DNA from 3 places in the Streptomyces sp. NPDC023838 genome. Region 3 is predicted to be linked to each of the others. Evidence: riboswitches for the same ligand, from Rfam matches in the RefSeq annotation. Region 3 holds a riboswitch; each other region holds the start of a gene.
The links. A riboswitch is a leader RNA that binds a small molecule or an ion and turns the genes downstream of it on or off. The one in region 3 is predicted to bind cobalamin.
Positions count from the first base shown of each region.

Region 1 (7,538 bases), on a different contig from region 3:
TCAAGCTGCAGATAGGTCGCGCGGAGCTGCTCCAGCGTCTCCGCGTCCGGTTCGGCCCACAGGCCCCGGTCGGCCGCTTCGAGCAGCCGTTCCGTGATGCCGCGCAGCGCCCACGGGTTGGACTTCCGCATGAAGTCCTGGTTCTCCGGGTCGAAGACGTACTCGGCCGACAACTTCTCGTACATCCAGTCGTCGACCACGCCCGCCGTCGCGTCGTACCCGAACAGGTAGTCCACGGTCGCGGCCATCTCGAAAGCGCCCTTGTAGCCATGGCGCCGCATCGCCGCCATCCAGCGCGGGTTGACCACGCGCGCGCGGAAGACGCGGTGGGTCTCCTCGCCCAGGGTGCGGGTCTTGATCTGGTCCGGGGTCGCCGAGTCGCCCACGTACGCCTCCGGGGACTCGCCCGTGAGGTGCCGCACCATCGCCACCATGCCGCCGTGGTACTGGAAGTAGTCGTCCGCGTCGACCAGGTCGTGCTCCCTCGTGTCGACGTTCTTCGCCGCCACCGCGATCCGCCGGAACGCCGTCTCCATGTCGCCCCGCGCCGCGCGCCCGTCCAGCCCGCGCCCGTACGCATAGCCGCCCCACACCGCGTACACCTCGGCCAGGTCCGCGTCCGAGCGCCAGTTGCGCGCGTCGATCAGCGGGAGCAGGCCCGCCCCGTACGCCCCCGGCTTGGAGCCGAAGATACGGGCCGTGGCGCGGCGGCGGTCGCCGTGCTCGGCGGTGTCCTCGTCGGCGTGCGCCCGGACGTAGTTGGACTCGGCCGGCTCGTCCAGCTCCGCAACCGTGCGCACCGCGTCGTCGAGCAGGCCGACCACGTGCGGGAACGCGTCCCGGAAGAAGCCCGAGATGCGGACCGTCACATCGATGCGGGGACGGCCCAGCTCCGCGATCGGGACCACCTCGAAGCCGGTGACGCGCCGGGACGCGTCGTCCCACACCGGGCGGCAGCCGAGCAGCGCCAGGATCTCGGCGATGTCGTCACCCTGGGTGCGCATCGCGGAGGTGCCCCAGACGGTGAGGCCCACGGACTTCGGGTACTCGCCGTTGTCCGCGAGGTAGCGCTGCACCAGCGAGTCCGCCAGCGCCTGGCCGACCTCCCAGCTCAGCCTGGACGGGATGGCCTTGGGGTCGACCGAGTAGAAGTTCCGGCCGGTCGGCAGGACGTTGACCAGGCCCCGCGTGGGGGAGCCCGACGGGCCCGCCGGCACGTAACCGCCGTCCAGCGCCCGCAGGATGTGGGTGATCTCGTCCGTCGTACGGGCCAGGCGCGGCACCACTTCGCGGCAGGCGAAGTCGAGGACCGCCACGGCCGGGGCGAGTTCGGTGCCCAGGACCTCCGCCACCAGGGGGCCGCACGCGGCCGCCGCCCAGTCGCGCTCCTCCATGCCCTCCGCCAGGCGGCGGCACAGCTGCTCCAGCAGGTCCACGGCGTCCGCCGCGCTCCGCGCCGGGCCCTCGACCCGGTCCGTGAGCTCCACCGGCACCTTCAGCGGCGCGCCCGGCTCGGCGAGCAGCTCCTTCTCCACCAGGCCGAAGTGCTCGGCCAGCGACGCGCGCAGGCCCGGCAGCGCGTTGGCCTGGCCGCCCCACACCTGGGAGGCGCGCAGCACCGCGAGCACCAGGTTGACCCGGGGCTCGGCCTCGGGGCCGCCGCCGAGGATGTGGAGTCCGTCGCGGATCTGGACGTCCTTGATCTCGCAGAGATAGCCGTCGATGTGCATGACGAACTCGTCGAAGTCGCCGTCGTCCGGCTGCTCGTCGATGTGCAGGTCGTGGTGGAGTTCGGCGGCCTTCACCAGCGTCCAGATCTGCGCGCGCACCGCCGGGGCCTTCGTCGGGTCGAGGTCGCTCACCAGCGCGTACTCGTCGAGGAGTTGCTCCAGTTTGGCCAGGTCGCCGTAGGTGTCGGCGCGGGCCATCGGCGGGACCAGGTGGTCCACGACCGTGGCGTGGCCGCGCCGCTTGGCCTGCGTGCCCTCGCCCGGGTCGTTGACGATGAACGGGTAGACCAGCGGCAGATCGCCCAGGACCGCGTCCGGGCCGCAGCCGGAGGAGAGGCCCAGGCCCTTGCCGGGCAGCCACTCCATGGTGCCGTGCTTGCCCATGTGGACGATCGCGTCGGCGCCGAAACTGTTCTCCAGCCACCGGTACGCCGCCATGTAGTGGTGCGACGGCGGCATGTCGGGGTCGTGGTAGATCGCGATCGGGTTCTCGCCGAAGCCGCGCGGCGGCTGGATCATCACGACGACGTTGCCGAACTGGAGGGAGGCGAGCACGATCTCGTCGCCGTCCACGTACAACTGGCCCGGGGGCTCGCCCCAGTGCTCCAGCATGCCGTCGCGCAGCTCCGGCTCCAGCTTCTCGAACCAGGCGCGGTAGTCGGCGAGCGGCACGCGCGCGGGGGCGGCCGCCAGCTGCTCCTCGGTGAGCCACTCCACGTCGTGGCCGCCCGCGTTGATCAGGCGGTGGATCAGCTCGTCGCCGTTGTCCGGGTGGCCCTCCACCACGTAACCGGCGTCGCGCAGCGCGTCCAGGACGCGCACGGCGGAGGCGGGCGTGTCCAGGCCCACCGCGTTGCCGACGCGGGAGTGCTTGGTCGGGTACGCGGTGAAGACCAGGGCGAGCTTCTTCTCCGCGTTCGGCTTGTGCTTCAGGCGGGCGTGGCGCACCGCGATTCCGGCGACCCGGGAGGCCCGCTCGGGGTCGGCCACGTACACCGGCACGTCGTCCGGGCCCTGCTCCTTGAAGGAGAAGGGGACGGTGATCAGCCGGCCGTCGAACTCGGGGATGGCGACCTGCATCGCCGCGTCCATGGGGGAGAGGGCGGCGTCCGACGCCTCCCATGCCGCCTTGGACGAGGTGAGGCAGAGCCCTTGCAGCACCGGCACGTTCAGGTCGGCCAGGGCGCCGATGTCCCACGCCTCCTCGTCGCCGCCCGCGCTGGCCTGCGACGCGGTGGTGCCGCCCGCCGCGAGGACGGTGGCGATCAGCGCGTCCGCCCGGCCCAGCGTCTCGTAGAGCGCCGGGTCGGCGCCGCGCAGCGAACCCACGTACACCGCGAGCGCGTTGGCGCCCTGGGCTTCGATGCGGTCGCACAGCACGTCGACGAAGGCGGTGTTGCCGGAGAGCTCGTGGGCGCGGTAGAAGAGCACGCCCACCGTGGGGCGGCCCTCCACGTACGCGCGCGTGCCGTGCACGCCCCACTCGGGCATCTTCTCCGGCTCGGCGAAGCCCACGCCGGTCAGGAGCACGGTGTCGGAGAGGAACCGGGACAGCTCCACGAGGTTGCCCGGTCCGCCCTCGACCAGATAGCGCAGTGCCTCGGCGACCACGCCGGCCGGGACCGACGACTCGGCCATCAGCTCCGCGTCCGGCACCGACTCGCCGCCGAGCAGCACCGTCGGGACGCCGGACGCCTTCAGGGCCGCCAGCCCGTCCTCCCAGGCGCGCTTGCCGCCCAGCAGGCGCACGACGGCCACCGACGCGCCCTCGATGAGCGCGGGCAGCTCCTCGGCCACGTCGATACGGGTCGGGTTGCCGATCCGGAAGGGCGCCCCGGAGGCCCGGGCCGCCAGCAGATCCGTGTCGGCGGTCGACAACAACAGCACAGTGCTCATGCGGGTGCTCCAGGTGCGATGAAGGGAAGTCCGGCGGGCGCGCCCTGCTCGATGAGCCGCATGAGCGCGTCCGTGTCCGCGTGTTCTTCGATGAGGTCGCCGAGGCGGTCCAGCTGCTCTTCGCGCAGCGCGCCGAACGACGTGTCCGGGGCGGGCACGAAACGCCGTCCGGCGGCGCTCGCGACCCGCTCCAGGAACCGTCGCCTGAATCCGTCGCTCTCAAGTGATCCGTGCCAGTGCGTGCCCCAGACCGCACCGACCCGGCATCCGTCCAGAAAGGCTTCCCCGCCCAGCACTTCGGCGACGCCGTGGTGGATCTCGTATCCCTCCACGGGCTCGCCCAGCGCCTCGCCGGTCGGCCGTGCAAGTGTCTTCTCGGCCGCGAACCGCACCCGTACGGGCAGCAGTCCGAGCCCCGCCACGGAACCCGCCCGTGACTCGACCTCGTCCTCGATGTGCTCTCCGAGCACCTGGAACCCGCCGCAGATCCCCAGCACCGGACGCCCCTCGGCCGCCCTGCGCGCCAGCTCCCGCGCCAGCCCCCGTTCCCTCAGCCATTCCAACGCCCGGACCGTGCCCCGGGTTCCCGGCACGACGACCAGATCCGCGTCGGCCAGTTCCTCGGGCCGGTCCACGAACCGTACGATCACGCCCGGTTCGGCGGCGAGGGCGTCGACGTCGGTGAAGTTCGACATCAGCGGCACCGCGCAGACCGCGACCCGCAGCACGTCCTCGCCGACCGGCGGCGCCACCACGGACTCGCGCACGGCGCCCCGCAACGACACCCTCCCCCGAGCTCTCGAACTTCCTCGAGCAGGGGGGACCCCCATGCCGTCCTCCTCGTCGATGCCGAGCCCGTGCGCGAACGGCAGGATCCCGTACGTGTGGCGCCCGGTGAGCCCGCGCAGCATGTCGATGCCGGGTTCGAGCAGCGAGACGTCGCCCCGGAACTTGTTGACGATGTACCCGGCGACCAGTGCCTGGTCCTCGGGGCTCAGCAGCGCCGTCGTCCCGAAGAACGAGGCGAACACCCCGCCCCGGTCGATGTCGCCGACCACCACCACCGGCAGCTTCGCGGCGCGCGCGACGCCCATGTTGACGATGTCGGTACGCCGCAGGTTGATCTCGGCCGGACTGCCCGCCCCCTCGCAGATCACGGCGTCATATGTGCCCCGCAGCCGCTCCAGGCAGTCCACGACGGTGCCGAGAAGCGCCTCCTGGCGCCCGCCGTGGTAGCCGCTGGCGCTCAGTTCGCCGACCGGCTTGCCCATGAGTACGACCTGGCTCGACCGATCGCTCCCCGGCTTGAGCAGCACGGGGTTCATCAGCGCGGACGGCTCGACGCGCGCCGCCTGCGCCTGCATCGCCTGCGCGCGCCCGATCTCGGCGCCCTCGCGCGTGACGAACGAGTTGAGGGACATGTTCTGTCCCTTGAACGGCGCGACCTTCACGCCCTGACGCACCAGCCACCGGCAGATCCCGGCGGTGACGACGCTCTTCCCGGCGTCCGAGGTGGTGCCCGCGACCAGCAGTCCGCCGCTCATGTTCGTACCTTCCTCACCGCGATCGCCACGCCCAGCGCCAGCCAGCCCACCCGGCGCGACAGCCGCACCGCCCGCTCGATGTCGGGGACTTCCACCGCCCGGCCGCCCCCGTTCAGGACGGGCCGGTGCTCGACGCGGCCGCCGTACGAGAGCGTGCCGCCGAGCCGTACGCCCAGCGCGCCCGCGAACGACGCCTCGACGGGGCCGGCGTTGGGGCTGGGGTGTTTGCGAGCGTCGGTCCGCCACGCGCGCGTGGCGGCGCGCGGATTACCTCCGGCGACCACCGCGAGCGCGGCGGTGAGCCGGGCGCCCGGCCAGCCCGCCACGTCGTCCAGGCGCGCCGAGGCCCATCCGTACCGCAGATGGCGCGGCGAGCGGTGGCCGACCATCGCGTCCAGCGTGTTGACCGCACGGAACGCGACCAGACCCGGCACTCCCGCGAGCGCCCCCCACACCAGCGCGCCCACGACGGCGTCCGAGGTGTTCTCGGCGACGGACTCGACGACCGCGCGCGCGATGCCGGGCGCGTCCAGGGACTGCGGGTCGCGTCCGCACAGATGGGGCAGACGTGCGCGGGCCGCCTCGACGTTCCCGGCCTCCAGGGCCGCGCCGATCGCGCGGGCCTCCCGGCCCAGTGAAGTGCCGCCCACGACGGCCCAGGTGGCGGCGGCGCTCAGCGCCACGGAGGCGGCGGGTCGGCGTCGTACGGCACGGGTGGCGAGCAGCGCGGCGCTAGCGGCGCCTCCGGCGCACACGGCGGTGTGCAGCGCGCCCCAGCCCCGGTGGTCGCGCCACAGCGCGCGCTCCACGGCGGCCGCGGCACGGCCGAACGCGGCGACCGGGTGCCCGCGGCGGGGGTCGCCGAGGAGGAGGTCGCCGAGGAGACCGGCGGTGGCGCCGTACGCGAAAGTGCGATCGGCACGCATGGGGTCAGCCCGCCGCAACGCCGAGAAGGGCTCTGGTACTTCCGGGGGGTGCCGGCAACAGGCAGGCGCGCATGGCGGTATGTCCTCACTCAGGGTGTCCGCGCCCTGGTACGACGTCGACCGGCGGTGAGAGTTCCTGGCTCACGGGGATGATTCCCCGATGACAGTGGCGGGACCGCGCCGGATTCGCACCGGCTTCCTCTTCTGCCGCCGTAAATGGCTCGGGCAGTCCACCATGCCCGGGAACGCCCGTCAACTCACTGCTGACCTGCGACGGGAGAGTGTGCGCAGGCACACAGGGAACCGCCCCCCGGCGGGGCCGGAGGGCGGTTCTGGGGTGCGTGGGGCGCTGTGCGCGGGCTGCTCGCCGGACTACTTGGCGACGATCAGATTGATGCCGTACGCGACGGCCGCCGCGCAGAGCGCGAAGCAGAGGTAGGCGGTGGTGCGGGCCACGGCGACGTTGCCCTTGCCGGCCGTGGCGGACTGCTGCTTGCTGAGGCCGACGATCCCGACGGTGAACAGGCCCACCAGGCCGACGGTGACGATGAGGCTGACACCGAAGACGGTGCCGAGAGCTGCCCAGTCGATGTGCATGACGATTCCTTAGGGGTGCGCGGCCGGGTCAGACGGTGGCCGGGCGGGCCGGGTCGGCGGGGGCCACCGGGGCCGGCGCCGGGATGGTGGCCGTCAGGTCGGCGGCCACGGCGGCGGCGGTCGGGGGCGGGGTGACGGCGGCCATCGCGGTGGTCACGACGCCCGCGGGCTCGGCCGGGGTCTCGGTGGCCGTGGCGGTGACGTCGTGGTGGTCGACCGGCTCGCGGCGCGACAGCTTCCAGATGAAGCCGGAGCCCGCGATCAGCAGGAGCGCCACGAGGACGACTCCCCAGGTGCCCTGGCCGGTGAGGAACTCGGCGCCGGCGCCGACCAGCCCCGCGGCAGGCAGGGTCAGGCCCCAGGCGATGAACATGCGGCTCGCGGTGGACCAGCGGACCACACCGCCCTTGCGGCCGAGGCCGGCGCCCATGACGGAGCCGGAGCAGACCTGGGTGGTGGAGAGCGAGAAGCCGAGGTGCGAGGAGGCCAGGATGACGGTCGCGGCACCGGACTGGGCGGCGAAGCCCTGCGGCGGCGCCAGCTCGGTCAGGCCCTTGCCCATGGTGCGGATGATGCGCCAGCCGCCGAGGTAGGTGCCCATGGCGATGGCCATGCCGGCCGAGACGATGACCCACATCGGGGGGTTGGCGCCCGGGTGCAGCACACCGCCGGCGACCAGGGCGAGCGTGATGATGCCCATGGTCTTCTGCGCGTCGTTGGTGCCGTGGGCGAGCGAGACGAGACCGGCGGAGGCGATCTGCCCGGCCCGGTAGCCCTTGGCGGTGGCCTTCTCGGCGGCCGGGTCGACGTTCCGGTTGATCCGGTACGTCAGACGGGTGGCCAGC
Region 1 is NZ_JBFAAD010000032.1:66,411-73,948, reverse strand. It holds gene cobN (cobaltochelatase subunit CobN) at 1-3,626, opposite strand, end outside; gene AB0G17_RS29885 (cobyric acid synthase) at 3,623-5,170, opposite strand; gene AB0G17_RS29880 (cobalamin biosynthesis protein) at 5,167-6,096, opposite strand; cobalamin riboswitch at 6,204-6,346, opposite strand; gene AB0G17_RS29875 (hypothetical protein) at 6,469-6,693, opposite strand; gene AB0G17_RS29870 (inorganic phosphate transporter) at 6,722-7,538, opposite strand, start outside.
Region 1: linked by a shared signal. The riboswitch ahead of AB0G17_RS29880 (cobalamin biosynthesis protein) and the one ahead of AB0G17_RS32495 ((2Fe-2S) ferredoxin domain-containing protein) in region 3 are both predicted to bind cobalamin.

Region 2 (7,538 bases), on a different contig from region 3:
GTGCTGGGACTGGTGCTCGCCATCGGGCTCGGCGGGGGAGAGCACGGCGTCGAAGCGGTCATCGTCGCCTTCACCTATTACGCCAGCGCGACGCGGATCATGTTCGAGTTCAACCAGATCTACCGCCGTCTGGAAAGCTCGATGACGGAGGCCTCGCAGTTCACCGAGCTGCTCCTCGAACCGCCGACCGTGCTCGACCCGGCAGCCCCGGAACCGCTGCCGGCGCGGCCGGGCGAGGTGTGCTTCGAAGGAGTGACCTTCGCCCACGCGGGCGCGCAGCCACTCTTCGAGGGCCTCGACCTGGCGGTTCCCGACGGGACGAAGATCGGTCTCGTCGGCCGGTCCGGCGGAGGCAAGACCACGCTGACCCGGCTGCTGCTGCGAATGACGGACATCGACGGCGGCCGGATCCTGATCGGGGGGCGGGACATCAGCAGGCTGCGGCAGGGCGAACTGCGCGGCCTGATCGCCTACGTACCGCAGGATCCGGCGATGTTCCACCGGACGCTGCGCGACAACATCGCGTTCGCCCGGCCGGCCGCCACCAACGAGGAGATCCGCCGCGCGGCCGAGGCGGCGCACGTCACGGAGTTCGCCGACGCGCTGCCCGACGGCTTCGACACCATGGTGGGCGAGCGCGGGGTGAAGCTGTCCGGCGGCCAGCGCCAGCGTGTCGCCCTCGCCAGGGCGATCCTGCGCGACGCGCCGATCCTGCTGCTCGACGAGGCGACCAGCGCGCTGGACTCCGAGAGCGAGATCCTCGTCCAGGACGCCCTGTGGCGGCTGATGGACGGGCGGACCGCGCTCGTGGTGGCGCACCGGCTGAGCACGGTCGCCACCATGGACCAGCTGGTCGTCCTCGACCGCGGCCGCATCGTCGAACAGGGCACGCACCACAGGCTGCTCGCCGCGGGCGGCGCCTATGCGAAGCTCTGGCAGCACCAGTCGGGCGGCTTCCTCGACGACACCCCCGCGGGGGCGGACCGGCGCTGAACCGGATCGGTGAGGTGGCCGTCCGGGGGATCAGGAGGAGTTCGCCCGGACGGGGCGCCGGAACGTGCCGGGTCCGGCCCGGCACGTCCTGAGCGCTCCTACGGGAAGGGCGCCTCACACCTCCAGCGCGTCCTCCACCCGACGCAGCTGATGACGGGCCATCGCCAGGTTCGCGCGGCTCTTGTCGAGGGCCAGGTAGAGGAACAGGCCGGTGTGACCGCGGCTCCTCAGGAGGCGGATCAGGTGGTACTGGCCGCCCAGGGTGATGAGGATGTCCTCGATCTCGTCCTTGAGGCCCAGCAGTTCCATGGTCCGCACCTTCGCGCGGACCACGTCGGTGTTCCCGGCGGCGGCCACCGACAGGTCCAGGTCCTTGCCGCCGCCCAGCGTGCCGAGGGCCATGCCGCTGCTGTAGTCGACGAGTGCCACGCCGATCGTGCCCTCGATGGAGGTCATCGCTTCCTTGAGCGCGGTTTCGGTGTTGCCCATGGGGTTCACACGTCCTTTCCGGTGGGTGTTCTGTGTCGAGCTCCGGGGCCGGGCGGCCCGGGATCCGGTGCTGGTCATGAGGTCTCCAGCCGTTCGAGAGCGCCGTCCACGAGTTCGCCGATCCGGGCTCCAGCCCGGCGGGCTTCCAGATGCAGACGGCCGACGTTGGTGCGCGGCGGCGCGAGCAGGGTGAGCACGGCGGCGGAGCCCGCCGCGTAGGTGGCGGCGTAGCCGTCCTCGCCCTGTACGAGGAGTTCGCGGAAGGCGCCGCGGCCGGTGGTGTGCGTGAGCCGCTGGGCGACGCCGAGGGCGGCGGCCGTCAGGGCGGCGACGGACTCGGCCTCGTCAACGGCGTCCTGGGCGAGGACGAGGCCGTCGACGCTGGCGGTCAGGGCACCGGTGATCTGTGGCAGGCGCGTTCGCAGTCGGCGCAGCTCCGCGACGATCTCCGCTTCGGCCGTCATCAGCTGTCTCCTTTCGGCGCGCTGGCGCAGGGCGCGGATCACGGCATGGCCTCCAGGGCGTCCCGCACCCTGCGGAGCAGCGCTTCGTCAGAGGGATGCGCCGCCTCCGCGGACGCGCGTACGACCCACTCGGGCACGGTCTCCCCGGGGGCGGGCGCCAGGGGTGTCTCGACCGCGCCGACCGCCGCGAGCCTGCGCACGTCGACGATGGTGTGGAAGGCGGGCCGCCCCAGCAGACGGGCTATGGCGCCCGGGGTGCGGACGCCGTCCACGGCCGCGAGCAGGGTGCGCTGGCGTACGGTGACCGGCAGACCCGGCCGGTCCGGTACCCGTACGACGGGCGCGGTGTCGACCTCGGGGTGGGGCCAGATCCGGTCGAGCAGTTCCCTGCGGCGCCCGGCCTCCCGGGCCAGCGCGTGGGCGGTGACGGGTCGTACGGGGCCGATCCAGTGCACGGCACCGTATCTGAACCGGGTCGGGCCCTTGCCGGGTGCGAGCGCGAAGAACGCCGCGTCATGGAGCGCGCCGAGATGGCACAACTCCAGCTCCCCGCAGGCGACTTGTCCGCTCTCGACGAGGAAGCGCCCCACCGCGCCGCGCGCGCCTGCCTGGTCCACGGCCCGCTGCCAGCCCTCGGGCCGCACGCGGCCGCTCGCCGTGAGCAGCACCTCCAGCCCGGGCGCGGCGGGGCTCTCCGCATGGACCACCTGCCCGTCCACGAGATAGAGGGTGCCCGTGTCGCGCAGCAGCGCGCCGGTGGCCCGCTCGGCCACGAGCCGTACCAGCATGGGCGAGACGAGAGCCGACTCGCGGGCGTCGTCGGTGAGCGTCATCCGAGGACCAGCCGTTGTGCCAGGTCGCGCAGGCGCAGCCGGGCCATGGCGAGGTTGCCCTGCTCGCGGTCGAGCCACAGGTACAGGAAGAGGCTGCTGTCGAAGGTCGTCTCGACGAATCGCAGGAGGTGGTAGCCGGTGCGGGAGGTGACGAGCACGTCCTCGACCGGCAGCGCCCCTGCGGGATCCGCCTCATCCCCTTCATCCACCGCTTCCATCTCGGCCGCTGCGAAGGCGGGGTGTTCGGCCGCCGTCCGGGCGAATTCGGCGGCCTCCGCGGCCGTCGTCTCGTGGTCGCCGCAGGGCGAGTCGCCGATGGTTCCCAGGGCCAGCCCGCTGGTCCAGTCGACCACCGCGGCGCCCCGCACGCCGGGCAACCCCATGGTTTCCAGCAGACACTCATCGATTCCAAGCACGCGCGACTTCCTCCCTGGTGCCGCCGTGGACGGGCTCCGCGTCTGGTGCTCGACGCGGCTGAGGTGACGAGAGGTTACGCAGCGTGTCGCCCACTGGGGGAAGTTCTGGCATTTTCCAGCGGAACATGCGCGGCGTTGGCTAGGGTGCGCCGACCCCACGGGGAGGCGTGGGCGACGGCTCGGGCGACCGCGAGGGCGCGCGGGTGGGCCGCGACGATGCGCACCCGGCGTGACCTGTACTGCCCGCGTTGCGGCGTGATCGAATAGGGGATGACATCGTTCTGGACCGGCGGCCGGATACGCCTGCGCGGTATCGAGCCCGACGACTGGGCCGCGTTCATGCGCTTCGCCGAGGACGAGGAGCGGTTGGGTGACCTGCTGAACCCGCCCCGCTCCGCCGAGAGTTTCCGTGACTGGGCCAGGGAACAGGCTGCTGCCAAGTCCGATGGCGACTGTTTCGGGCTGGCGATCGAAGCCGTCGAGACCGGCGACACGGTGGGTGCTGTCGGCTCACACCAGGCGGACCCGCGTGCGGGGTGGTTCGAGTACGGCGTCACCATCGGCGCCGATCACCGGGGCAAGGGATATGCGGCGGAAGCGGTGGTGATGCTGCTGCGCTTCATGTTCGCCGAGCGGCGCTATCACAAGTGCGCAGCGCGGATCTTCGCCCACAACGAGGCATCGCTGGCGCTACACCGGCGGCTCGGTTTCGTCGAGGAGGGTCGCCTCCGCGATCACGTGTTCCTGGCCGGCCGACACCGTGATCTCGTCATGATGGGGATGCTCGCCGAGGAGTTCGCCCAGCTGCACTCGATGAGCGAGCCCGATGGCTCGGGGGGCCGCCGGTGACTGAAGCGCCGCAGTCGGTGGAGCTCGCCGACTGCGGCGCTCAGACGTGGTGGCAGTAGGGGGCGTTCGCCCCGGGGTATGTCCGTCACGTTGCCCTGCATACCTGCGGCGCGCTCTCGTGGAGGCTGAGCAGCCGGTAGTAGTTCTCTCCGAGGGCGATGTCACGGAAGGCCCGGTCGTTCAAAGCCTTGTTGATCCGGCTGGTGACTTCGAGTTCTTGCTCGTAGACGTGGTAGTCCTTGTCGCGCGAGGCCACGAAGTCGGTGCCGGGAATGGCCCTGGTCGGATACCGGTCGAAGAACGTGGCGTACTTCTGCCGTACTCCCGGCTTGCTGAAGTAGTTGTCTTCCAGGACCCGCCAGCTGAGGTCCAGTGTGAGGCGGGGGTACTTGTCCAGGAGTCTCTTCATGATCCCGATGTGCCGGTCGGGATCCATGGTGGTGAGCTCCTTGGAGAGCCCCATGTGTGCCCACACGATCTTGTTCGCCGGATACCGGTGAAGCGTCTCCTCCATCAGATGGAGATACTTGGTCTGCTCCGCGTTGTTCCCGAGGTCCGAGTGGATGGTGATCGGGATCCCGCGGTTCCGTAGCACCTTCATGAACGGTGCCCAGTTCTTGATGTTCTCGCTCGTCGCGGCGGTGTGGTGGTTGGGGAACAGCGCCTGCTTGACGAGGTTCACCTCTCCCGCCCACCGGAAAACCCCTGGGAACTCCTTGTCGTACAGCGCGATGCCCGGCGGGATGGTCTCCGGGTGATTCAGATCCATAAAGGTCATGGAGACGGCGAGTTCGGGGTCCTTGGGCTTCGCCGCCACGTAATTCTCGGCGTTGGCGAAGTCGTTCTTCATGCTGGGCGCGACGGATGTGCCGGGGCAGTCCAGGTAGTACGTGCAGGGGGAGTTCACCGGCAGCATCTGCCCGATGCCGTACATGCTGGCGTGCCGGACACCGCTCTTGTGCAGGTAGCCGGTGAGTTCGTCGAACCCGATCGCCGGGCCACCGAACGGGCGGAAGTGCAGATGACTGTCGACCTGAGAGGTGTAGGGCTCTCTCGCGCGGTCAAAACACGCCGTCCCGGCCACCGCCGAGCCCGCCCCGGTCGACGAGGCGGCGACGGCCACCGCTGTCAGTACCGCACCGGCCATGCCGAGGCGCCTGGTGATGTGTGACATGCCGATGATGACCTCCGGTTGACTCGGTCTTCTGTCGCGGCCCTGGGCTATGGCGGCCAATTCGGCGCGTGCCGCAAGGGCATGGGGAATGTGCCCATGGAATGGTCCTGGCAGGCTTGCCGAAATGGCCGGGCCTCGGGGCGAAGGTGTTCGACTTGTCACCCGGACGCCAGTGCGCTCCGACAGGGGGAGGGTGACAACTCGCCCGTTACTCGACGCCGGGCATTCGTCCAGCGGAGGGATTTGGGAGTTCGGGGCCGTGGTTCCGTGTACGACCGGGGAAGAAGTCACTCCGCCGTGCAATGACCCGCAAAGGAGCTGGCTGTGTCGAATGCTGCGAGGGCTGTGCTTGAGGGCGGCCCGGATGACCTGCCGGACCGCATCGTGACGATCACCGAGCCGGACGCCGAGGTGAAGGTGCCGTTCAGGGGCGGCTACGAACACTTCGAGGCCACCCAGCGGCACCAGGACACCGCCGAGGGATCACTGCGGGTCTACCAGTGGATCTACCGCACCGCGATTGCCGAGTAGCCGGCGGCCACCGGGCGTCCTCGCTCGGGATTCGTCACCCCACGGCTCGTGGGCAGGAGTACGGGGACGGGCAAGGGCGGTAGGCCCGGGCGGCCCTGGAGAGCGGTTTGTTAGGCTCGCCTTGCCTCCCGTGGGGGAAGTCCGGTGAGAGTCCGGCGCTGACCCGCAACGGTGTGCGCGGCGACCCTGGGGTCCGTCGCGCGAGCCCGATCGCCCGCGAGGGGTCCAGCGATCCGTTGACTGCTCGCCGTGGACTGCGAGAGGGGGCCGCGCGGCCGGTGCGGCCGTACGGGCTGTCTCCTGCTCTGTCTTCAGCAGGCGGCCCATGCGAAGGACGGCCCCGCCCGTGCACCGAAGGACTGCCCCCGGCCGGATACCCGTGCTGCCGCTCAGCCTGGCGCTGGGACTGGTGCTCCTGCTGTCACTCATGTGCGGCGTGGGACTTGGCGCCGCCGGGGTCGGCTGGGGGCACGTGCCGCGCTTTCTGTGGGCCGGGCTCACCGGCGGAACCGTGCACGCGCGTGACGCGGCCGCGTACACCATCGTCTGGGAGATCCGGCTGCCCCGGGTCCTGCTCGGCGCCGTCGTCGGGGCCGGGCTCGCGGCGGTCGGTGTCGCCGTGCAGGCGATGGTCCGCAACGCGCTGGCCGACCCGTTCGTCCTGGGCATCTCCTCGGGTGCGGCGGTGGGCGCCAACGCCGTCATCCTGCTGGGGGCGTTCGCGGGGCTGGGGGTGTGGGCGCTGTCGGTGTCGGCGTTCGCCTCGGCGCTTGCGGCCATGGCGCTGGTGTACGCCGTGGCCCGCTCACCCCGCGGGCTCACCCCACTGCGGCTGATCCTGACGGGGACGGCACTGGCGTACGGCTTCGAGGCCCTCACCACGGTCATGGTGTTCGGTGCGGCCCGGGGCGAGGCGGCCCGGTCGGCGATGATGTGGCTGCTGGGCAGTCTGGGCGGCGCGACCTGGGCGCAGGTCCCCATCGCCGCGGTGACCGTGGCGGGCGGATGGACGTGGCTGCGGTGGCGCGCCGAAGCGCTCAACGCCCTCGCCATGGGCGACGAGACCGCGGCCGCCCTCGGCGTCCAACCGGCCCGGCTGCGCAGGGAGTTGTTCCTGGTCACGGCCGCCGTCACGGGAGCCGTCGTCGCGGTCAGCGGGGCCATCGGGTTCGTCGGACTGATGGTGCCGCACGTCGTCAGGATGCTGGTCGGCGCCGACCACCGGCGGGTGCTCGCCGTGGCGCCGCTCGCCGGAGCGGTGCTGCTGGTGTGGGCGGACGTGCTGTCGCGGCTACTGCTGGCCCCGGCCGAGCTGCCGGTCGGCGTGATCACCGCGGTGGTCGGGGTTCCCGCGTTCCTGCTGCTGATGCGGCGCGGCGGCTACGCGTTCGGGGGGAGCTGAGGATGCGGCTCGACATCGACGAGGTGACGATCGAGGCCGCCGGGGCCCGGCTGGTCGAGGACGTCCGGCTCGCCGTGGACACCGGGGCGTTCGTCGGACTCGTCGGGCCCAACGGCAGCGGGAAGTCGACCCTGCTGCGCAGTGTGTACCGGGCGCTGCGCCCGGCCCGGGGAACCATACGGCTGGACGGCGAGGCTCTGCACGCCATGCGCCCCCGGGCCGCCGCCCGCGTCCTGGCCGCGCTGCCGCAGGAGTCGTCCGCCGACTTCGACTTCACGGTGGCCGAGGTGGTCGCCATGGGGCGGCTGCCGCACCGCGACCGTACGGCCGCATCGGACCGGGAGATCTGCGCACGGGCGATGACGCGGACGGGCGTCGCCCATCTCG
Region 2 is NZ_JBFAAD010000007.1:88,705-96,242, reverse strand. It holds gene AB0G17_RS11355 (ABC transporter ATP-binding protein) at 1-993, shown strand, start outside; gene AB0G17_RS11350 (hypothetical protein) at 1,108-1,482, opposite strand; gene AB0G17_RS11345 (roadblock/LC7 domain-containing protein) at 1,557-1,946, opposite strand; gene AB0G17_RS11340 (transcriptional regulator) at 1,985-2,779, opposite strand; gene AB0G17_RS11335 (hypothetical protein) at 2,776-3,195, opposite strand; gene AB0G17_RS11330 (GNAT family protein) at 3,466-4,044, shown strand; gene AB0G17_RS11325 (amidohydrolase family protein) at 4,130-5,218, opposite strand; gene AB0G17_RS11320 (DUF5988 family protein) at 5,543-5,749, shown strand; cobalamin riboswitch at 5,854-5,986, shown strand; gene AB0G17_RS11315 (iron ABC transporter permease) at 6,096-7,151, shown strand; gene AB0G17_RS11310 (ABC transporter ATP-binding protein) at 7,154-7,538, shown strand, end outside.
Region 2: linked by a shared signal. The riboswitch ahead of AB0G17_RS11315 (iron ABC transporter permease) and the one ahead of AB0G17_RS32495 ((2Fe-2S) ferredoxin domain-containing protein) in region 3 are both predicted to bind cobalamin.

Region 3 (7,538 bases):
CATTCACCACACACCGTGACCTTGATGACTCCAGGCAAGAGGTGAGCCATGTTCGTGCACCGCAGACGCCCAGCCCGACTACGTCGACGGCGTCGACCACGTCGGCTCAGTGTCGTCATCCTGCTCCTCGGCGTCGTCGCGGCTGTCGCGGCCGGGCCTGCCCTGGCGACGCCGGATGCCGCGCCCTGGGGCCCGCCCCTCGTCAAGCCGGTCGACCCTCAGCACTGGCGCAACCCCGACGACATGACCTGGGCCGAATACCGCTCCGTCCCGGGCACCGACTGGGCGAACCCCGACCGCCGGCCCACCCGGCGCAAGTTCAAAGGCGCTCTCGTACTGCTGGACTACTCCGACGAGGAGTTCTCGGTCACCAAGCCCGCCGGCGCCGCCAAGTTCGGCAATCCACTGCCCAGCGCGTCCGGCATTCCCCGCGCCCAACTCCCCAAGTTCTACGAGGACTTCCTCAACAAGCCCGGCGCCCTCAACCACGGCCACACCATCAACGAGTACTGGATGGAGGATTCCGGCGGCCGCTTCGGCGTCGGCCTGACCGCCTTCGGCGCCTACCGCATGCCGGGCAAGTCCTACCAGTACGGCATCGAGCCCGGCATGAACCCCGGCGCCTGTCCCGTGGGCGAAACCTGCGGCAAGGACATCCGCGCCGACGGCAAGCGAGCCTGGGTCGCCGACGTGGGCGCCGGCAAAGCCGGCGAGTTCGACTTCGTCTTCTACCTCACCGCCGGAGTGGACGAGTCCTCCGCCTGGCAGGAGTTCGGGCCGATGAAGTTCGCCTCCGCCCAGGACGTGCCGGTCGCCTGGGGACCCCCGTCCCCCATCGCCTCCGGACAGAACGCGGCACGGACCCGCTACGTGCCGTGGACGTCCTGGCAGGCGGCAGCCCGTATCTGGCCCAACGCCGCCAACGGCTCCTCCATCCAGGCCGAGAGCTCCGGCATGGCCACCTTCGCCCATGAGCTCAGCCACATCCTGGGCATCGGCGACAACTACAACAACCCCTACGGGACACCGCTCAGCCGCTCCTACACCGGCATCTGGGGCATGCTCTCGCGCGGCACGTTCAACGGCCCCGGCGGGCCGCACACGCGCTGGCAGATACCCGCCACCGCGGGCGGCTCCATGGGCGCCCAGCACGTCCTGCGCGACAAGCTCAAACTCGGCATGGTCGACGAGAGGAACATCCTGCGCCTGGACCGCGACGCCCTCAAGGACTCCGGCCCCGTCGTCGCCCGCGTCACCGCCCGCTCCGCCCCGCCGGGAGAGAAAGGGCTCACCGGCGTCAACATCACCATGGCCCGCGACCTGTCACCGGCCTGCGACCGGGCCACCGACCCGCTGTGCGACGGCGGCGGCTACGACAACTACACCGTCGAGGTCGTCGACCGCATGGGCATGGACTCCTTCACACCGGACAGCGGTGTCCTCCTCAGCAAGACCAAGAACGCCGACAACGCGCCGTTCGCCTGGGTGGTCGACGCCCACCCCGAAGACATCGGCCTGGTGGACTTCACCCGCCCCGACGGCACTCCGCAGAAGATCACGATGGGGGACTACCGGCAGCTCAGCGACGCGCTCTTCCACGCGGGGGCCGACTCCGGCAGCTCGTACGAGTACGTCGACGAGGCCAACCGGCTGCACTTCTACGTCCTCAACGTGCGACGTGACGCCACCGGCGTGCTCTCCTACGACATCGGCATCAAGTCCCTGGACGGAGTCGGCCCGCAGACCCCAGCAGTCGCCCTCGGCAAGGGCTCCGTCACGAGCGCGCCCGCCACAGGCCGGGCCGTGTGTACCTTCAACCTCACCAACACCGGGCAGCCCGACCCGAACAACCAGCCGCACCTGTCCTCCGACATCTACCGCCTGACCGCCACCACCTCGCAACGCGGCTGGTCGGCCTGGCTCCCCAACCGCCTCGCCGCCGCGGCCGCCGGCACCTCCGTCCCCGTCGACGTCGCCGTCACCGCGAAGCCGGGCGCCGAACGCACGGGCGCCGTCATCCTCACCGCCCGCTCGGAGAGCGACCCGGCCAAGACAGCCCAGGCCACCTGCTCGCTGCCGAAACCGGCCCGGTGACCACTCCCCCACAGCACACGGGGCGACCGGGCCACATCCGGCCCGGTCGTCCTGTGCCCTGGCGACAGCGGCGGCGATGGAAGTCAGCCGCTGACTGCCACCGGGACCGGCTTCCCGGTGCTCAACGGTGAAGTCGTAACCGTGGGTGTCGAGTTGGGCGGCCGGGCGGCCCTACCAGATCACGACTGCGCCACCGGTCTGAACGGCGCGGCGGGCGGCATCGCTGATGTGGGCCAGGTTCGAGGCCAGGAGGTGCGTGTGCTCGTCGTAGGTACGGTCGGGGACTGCCCGCGACGATCAGGCGAGCAGGGGTTCTGCAACCACCGTCGCACCCCCACCACGGCCGCCCCGCGCGGGGCGGCCTCCCGGACTCACATGAGTACGGGTACGGATAGACGCTGCCAACCGCGTCGCAAGAATGGACACATGAACGTGAAGTGGTCACTGGCCGCCGCCTCCGAGCCGCGCGTTGGCGCGGATGGTGCCGCGTGGAAGCAGCGGCTACGAGCGGCGTACGGCCAGGACGGCTGACTCGGTGGGTGTGGTCAGCACTTCGGTGGCGTGCAGTGCCGGATGGGTGAGGTAGAACACCCGCAGCTCGTCCACTGCGCCGGCGTACCGAGGTGGCCAGCCGGACGAGGGTGTGAAGTCGTCCAGTACGAGAACACCCCCAGGAGCGAGCAACTCGACGACCAGTTGAGGGTCGTCGCGTTTGCCTCCGCCGTCGCAGAAGAAGACGTCGAAGGGCGCGTGCCTTTCGAGCAGCCGCCAGTCCCCCGTGAGGACACGCACGCGGTCGTCATCAGCGAAGACCCCGGCCGCCCTACGTGCCAGATCCTGGTCGCGTTCCACGGTGAACAGGCGGGCGTCGCCAATCAGCCCGCTGTGCAACCACGCGGCTCCTACCCCGCATCCGGTTCCGCTTTCCGCCATGACACCGCCCGGTTTCGAGGCGGCAGCCAGCCTGAGCAAACGGCCCACCTCAGGAGCACAGCTGAACCCGAAACCCGCAACTGCCGCGCAACGCTCGGCAGCCGCGACACGTTCTGGCACGTCAGGTCCTGCGCTCCCCACGGCGCACACCCCCTCCATCGTTGAAGCACAGCCATCCTGCCACTCCTGCACGGAGTGGGGTTCGCCTGATGGCGGGTCGTCGCCGGGCACATTCACCGCCGCGAGGCCCCAGGAGGTCACCCACGCGCCTCTGGCAGCTCCCCGGGGCGCCTTCAGGTGCTATCGGGTGGTGGGGTCGGGTCGGGTAGCTCGCCCTGCCAAAGTCGTTCCCGCGCCGGCGCCGGTGCCGTTGCCTGGGCCGGGTCGGTGCCTGAGCCGGTGCCTGAGCCGGTACCTGGGCCGGTGCCTGGGCCGGTACCTGGGCCGGTGCCTGGGCCGGTGCCTGGGCCGGGGTCGGGGTCGGTGCCTCCACCGCCTGCGGCGCCGCCGAGCCCGCCCGAGCTGGAGGCCATGCTCAAGCGGATGCGGTTTCCTTATCTGCGCAAGCCCGCCCCCGAGATCCTCGCCACCGCGAGATCCCAGCGATGGGACCCGGCCGAGGTCGTCCGGATCCTGCTAGAGGAAGAGGCCAAGGGCCGCGACGACGGCACCCGACGCCCCCGCCGCAACCACCGCCGCGTCGCTCAACTGCCGTCTAGGAAGGCCGCCAACTCCTGGAAGGAGGCGGACTCCCGATCCGCGCGTCGACCCAGCATGTGCTGATGACGCTGAAATGGATCGGCCTGTCATGCCGTCGCAAGCCGAAGGACCGCCGCCCATCTCGGCACAAGCACCGCAGACATCTGGTTGATCACCCATTGGGGCAACTCCGGCGCCTGGCCCTGGACGAGTTCGGCGCTCGCGGAGACCAGGCGCCGGGCGCGGGTCACCTCTTGTCTTTCTCCACCTTGTACAGCTTGAGGCTCTTGTTCGCGAACAGGAGGACATATCCGCAGTTCCAGCAGATAAGTCCGGTCGCCGACTCGTTCGCCCAGCCGAGGTTCATGAACTCCGCCCCGGAGCTGTTGAGTTTCACCTCACGGTCCCGGAACGCATCGCCCTGGCAGAAGCTGCACCTGATCCAGGTGTCCCCTATTGCGGCACGTACAGGCTTGGCCACGGTTCCCGTTCTCCCTGAGTCGACGAGGTGGCGAACGCCGTTCGCTCACCGGGTGGTGATCATAGTCGGGACCGCCCGGCGGTCTCCGGTACCCGCGATGGGCCGGCCGCCGTGCAGGCGCGAGCGCCAAGGCTGGGCGGCTCAGCACCTCACCGCGCCCTTCGGCGTGGGGTGAAGGCGTAGAGGTCGAGGATGTCGGGGCAGGGCGCGATGCCGGGGCCGCCGGCCTGGACCCAGGCGGCGATGTCGTCCGTGGCGGCGGGGTCGTTGACCAGACCGAGCCAGACCGGGCGGGCACCGGCGACGCGTCCGGCACGGGAGGGCTGGACGACGATCACGTTGGCCTGTTCGCAGACGTCGAGGCAGGCGGAGACACGTACGGGCGCGTTCTCCGCGAGGCGCGCCTTCTGCTGGGCGTGGTCGACTCCAGTCACCTTCGGGCTCCCGCAGCAGCAGTCCCTGCACACCACGATTCGGCACGGGGCCGAGTCGGCTGGAGTACGTCCGGCGCCGCCTTGTGGTCGCTGCTCCGCCATGACGGCTCACGCTCCTTCTCCGGGGAGATCCGCCCCGGTTTCGTCAAGGAGGCGACGACGTGAGTCTCCTGGCTCCCGGGTCGTCGCTTGCCCCGTCCTTCCCACCCGCCTGCGGGTAGTGGTCTGTTCGGGATTCGCTCGCCGGTCACAGTGGCGGGACCGCGCCGGAATTCCACCGGCTTCCTCGTTCCGCGTCGCCTTGTCGTCGGGCATCGTCGCACGTCGGAGGGTCGCGCGTCACCATCGTCCCACCGGGCTGGGCGACCCGAACACGCCCGCGTTCGCCGCCGGAGAGGGCGTTGGCCTGATCCGGAGAAGTCTGTTGCCGGCGACCGCGACATGCTGGAGCCGGGCCGGGTATTCCAGGAGGCCACGCCTCGTGGAATACCCGGCCCCGCCTACTCAGCGGCAGTGAACGCTCCGCCGGTGAGGACGGGGACAACTTCGCAGGCATCCAGCTCAGTTGCGATGGCGACGTCGTCGCCATAGCCCCACGCGATGAGTTCGCGTCCCGAGGAACAGTCCGCGACAGCGACACCGACGTTCGGCACACCGTCAAAGACCGCGGCCGCCATGGCTGCTTCCGGCGAGAGCCGGTCCCGGCCACATCGGCGCAGAGCGGCGATCACAGCTCCGGCGCCGAGCAGATCTTCAAGCGCCGCCCTGAGGCTGCCGTCGGGCCAGCGCTCACCCGAGGCGATCACCACAACCGGTCGCTCGGCCGTTCCATAGCCCCGGTCGGCCAGCCAACGGCCGACGGCGGCCGAGTTCCGCAGCGATACAGCAACCACCATCGAGCCCCCGGCCGCCGCGGCGATGGTGGATCCGTTGGGCGAGGGGAGCACCAGCCGAGGCGTGAAGGGGGCACGTCGCAATGCGGCCGGTGACAGCGACCACGGTGACGTCTCGGTGGCCTTGCTCCGCCCCACAGCCAGGCTGGCATCCAGCTCGTCAGCGAATACCACTGCGGTCTCATCCCTCCAGCGGTAGGGAAACACCTGAGTCCCCGACTCCACCGCGACCGTCACCGACGTGGTGAACGACAGCACGTCGACCACGACAAGGCAGGCAGCGTCCTTCGCAAGAAGAGCCGCACCGGCAGGACCCCATTCGAACCGCACCCCGTGACCTGCCTGCATCAACCAGTCTCCCATGACCGAAGATCATGCCAGCGCCGAGCCAGCAACCCCCGAGCACCTCCCCGGAATGCACCACGCCTCACAGACCGTCACCAGCCAAGGACAACGGCACAGTCGCGGCGCTGAACGAACGCCGCTTCGCTGCCGGGACCGGACAGGGCAGCCTCACTCGCGACAGTCGCCGAACACGGCGCTCAGCTCAGGCTTGCTGGTGAGCCCACCCCGTGCCGTCGGCCGACCACAGCCGGTGGCGTTCATGGACCGTCTTCCAGGGCCCGATCGCTCGGGCAGATCCCGCCAGTGCACTCCGGTCCGCACCGTGTGCAGAATCCCGTCGATCACCTGCCGGTGATCCCGCCACCGGCCACAACACCCGCTACTGACCGGCAGAAACGGACGCAGCCGTTCCCACCCGGCATCCGTCGAGTCACCCCGCCCCATGCCTGACACAACGAGCCACCAGTCAGACAGTCAGATGATCGGGCGGACAGGTCCTAGTCCGGGCTTGTACGGCCGGATACTGCTGGGCCCGCTTGCTTGCGACTGGCAGCGACACCGTTCAAGACGGTGTCGCTGCCGACGCTCGTGGAGTACTCGTCGCTCCTCCCCTCGTGTCGAGGACGGTCTTGGGCAGCCCCGTCCGAGCTGGCGGAGAATCCAGCCCGCCTCCAGGGTGATATAGGAGCAGCTGCCGCGTCTGAACCCCTGCGGTGCGCCGCGCCGCGCGTACGGGCACCAGAAGCCCGAGCGGGCATACGTGACCCCATGCAGCAGGAGGCTGTCCCGGGAACGGGCGTGCAGCCCGCAGCCGATCCGCGGGCGGTTGAAGGTCGTAACGCGGCGCAGACAAGTCCGTGGCTGTCGGGCGGAGATGGTATGGCCAAAGGGCGCTGGAGGCGGTTTTCCACGAGAGACCGCCTTCGGCCGGATCGCTCGCCTGGCAGGGCTGTCAAACACCTTGAGGCTGGTCTCTCCGGTGCCGCCGAACTCCAGCGTCTCGCGGTCCAGGGCGAGGGCGTTGAGGAGGATGTCCAGCGCGCCTCCCAACAGCGTGATCCGGAGGCAGGCTCTAGTCTCTACCCATGCTGACCAGGGAAGACGCGACGTACGAGGCTGTCAGGCGACTGGCCGCCGGAGTTGCCGTGGACCGGGCGTTCGATGTGAGTGACCCGGAGTCCTGGATCGGCCTTGACTTCGGGGTGCGTGAACTGGCCTGGCGGCGGCCGGAGCTGTTCCACTCGAACGCGTCACTGGCTGGGCGGCGGCTGAGCTGGGGCCCGGGTGCGTGGCTGCCCAGCGTCACCTGGTCCCGCAAGCCCGGTGACGCTGAACTCGCCCTCGCCCTCTGCCATCGCGACGGCTGGATCCGCGAGGCCGCGCTGGGCCACGCCGAGGAGCGGCCCGCGCTGCTGGCGCTGGTCGTCATCCGCTGCGCGGACTGGGCGGAGCCGGTACGCGAACAGGCCCGCGCACTCCTGGCCAAGGCTCCCCCACACCGGCTTGCCGCGCAGGCCGCGCTGATCCTGCGGGTCGGCCGCCGCCCCCGGGGCGGCTTCGCCCAGGAGCTGCTGACCGGGGTGCTGCGTGCGGGCCCGGCGGCGCAAGTCCAAGAGCTGCTCGACAGCGGTGACCGGGCCACGGCCCGCCTCGCGCACC
Region 3 is NZ_JBFAAD010000040.1:51,483-59,020, reverse strand. It holds gene AB0G17_RS32515 (M6 family metalloprotease domain-containing protein) at 49-2,094, shown strand; gene AB0G17_RS32510 (class I SAM-dependent methyltransferase) at 2,596-3,186, opposite strand; gene AB0G17_RS32505 (hypothetical protein) at 3,511-3,810, shown strand; gene AB0G17_RS32500 (hypothetical protein) at 3,974-4,207, opposite strand; gene AB0G17_RS32495 ((2Fe-2S) ferredoxin domain-containing protein) at 4,357-4,743, opposite strand; cobalamin riboswitch at 4,784-4,983, opposite strand; gene AB0G17_RS32490 (2-phosphosulfolactate phosphatase) at 5,142-5,897, opposite strand; partial or broken gene AB0G17_RS32485 (transposase) at 6,100-6,323, opposite strand; gene AB0G17_RS32480 (hypothetical protein) at 6,965-7,538, shown strand, end outside.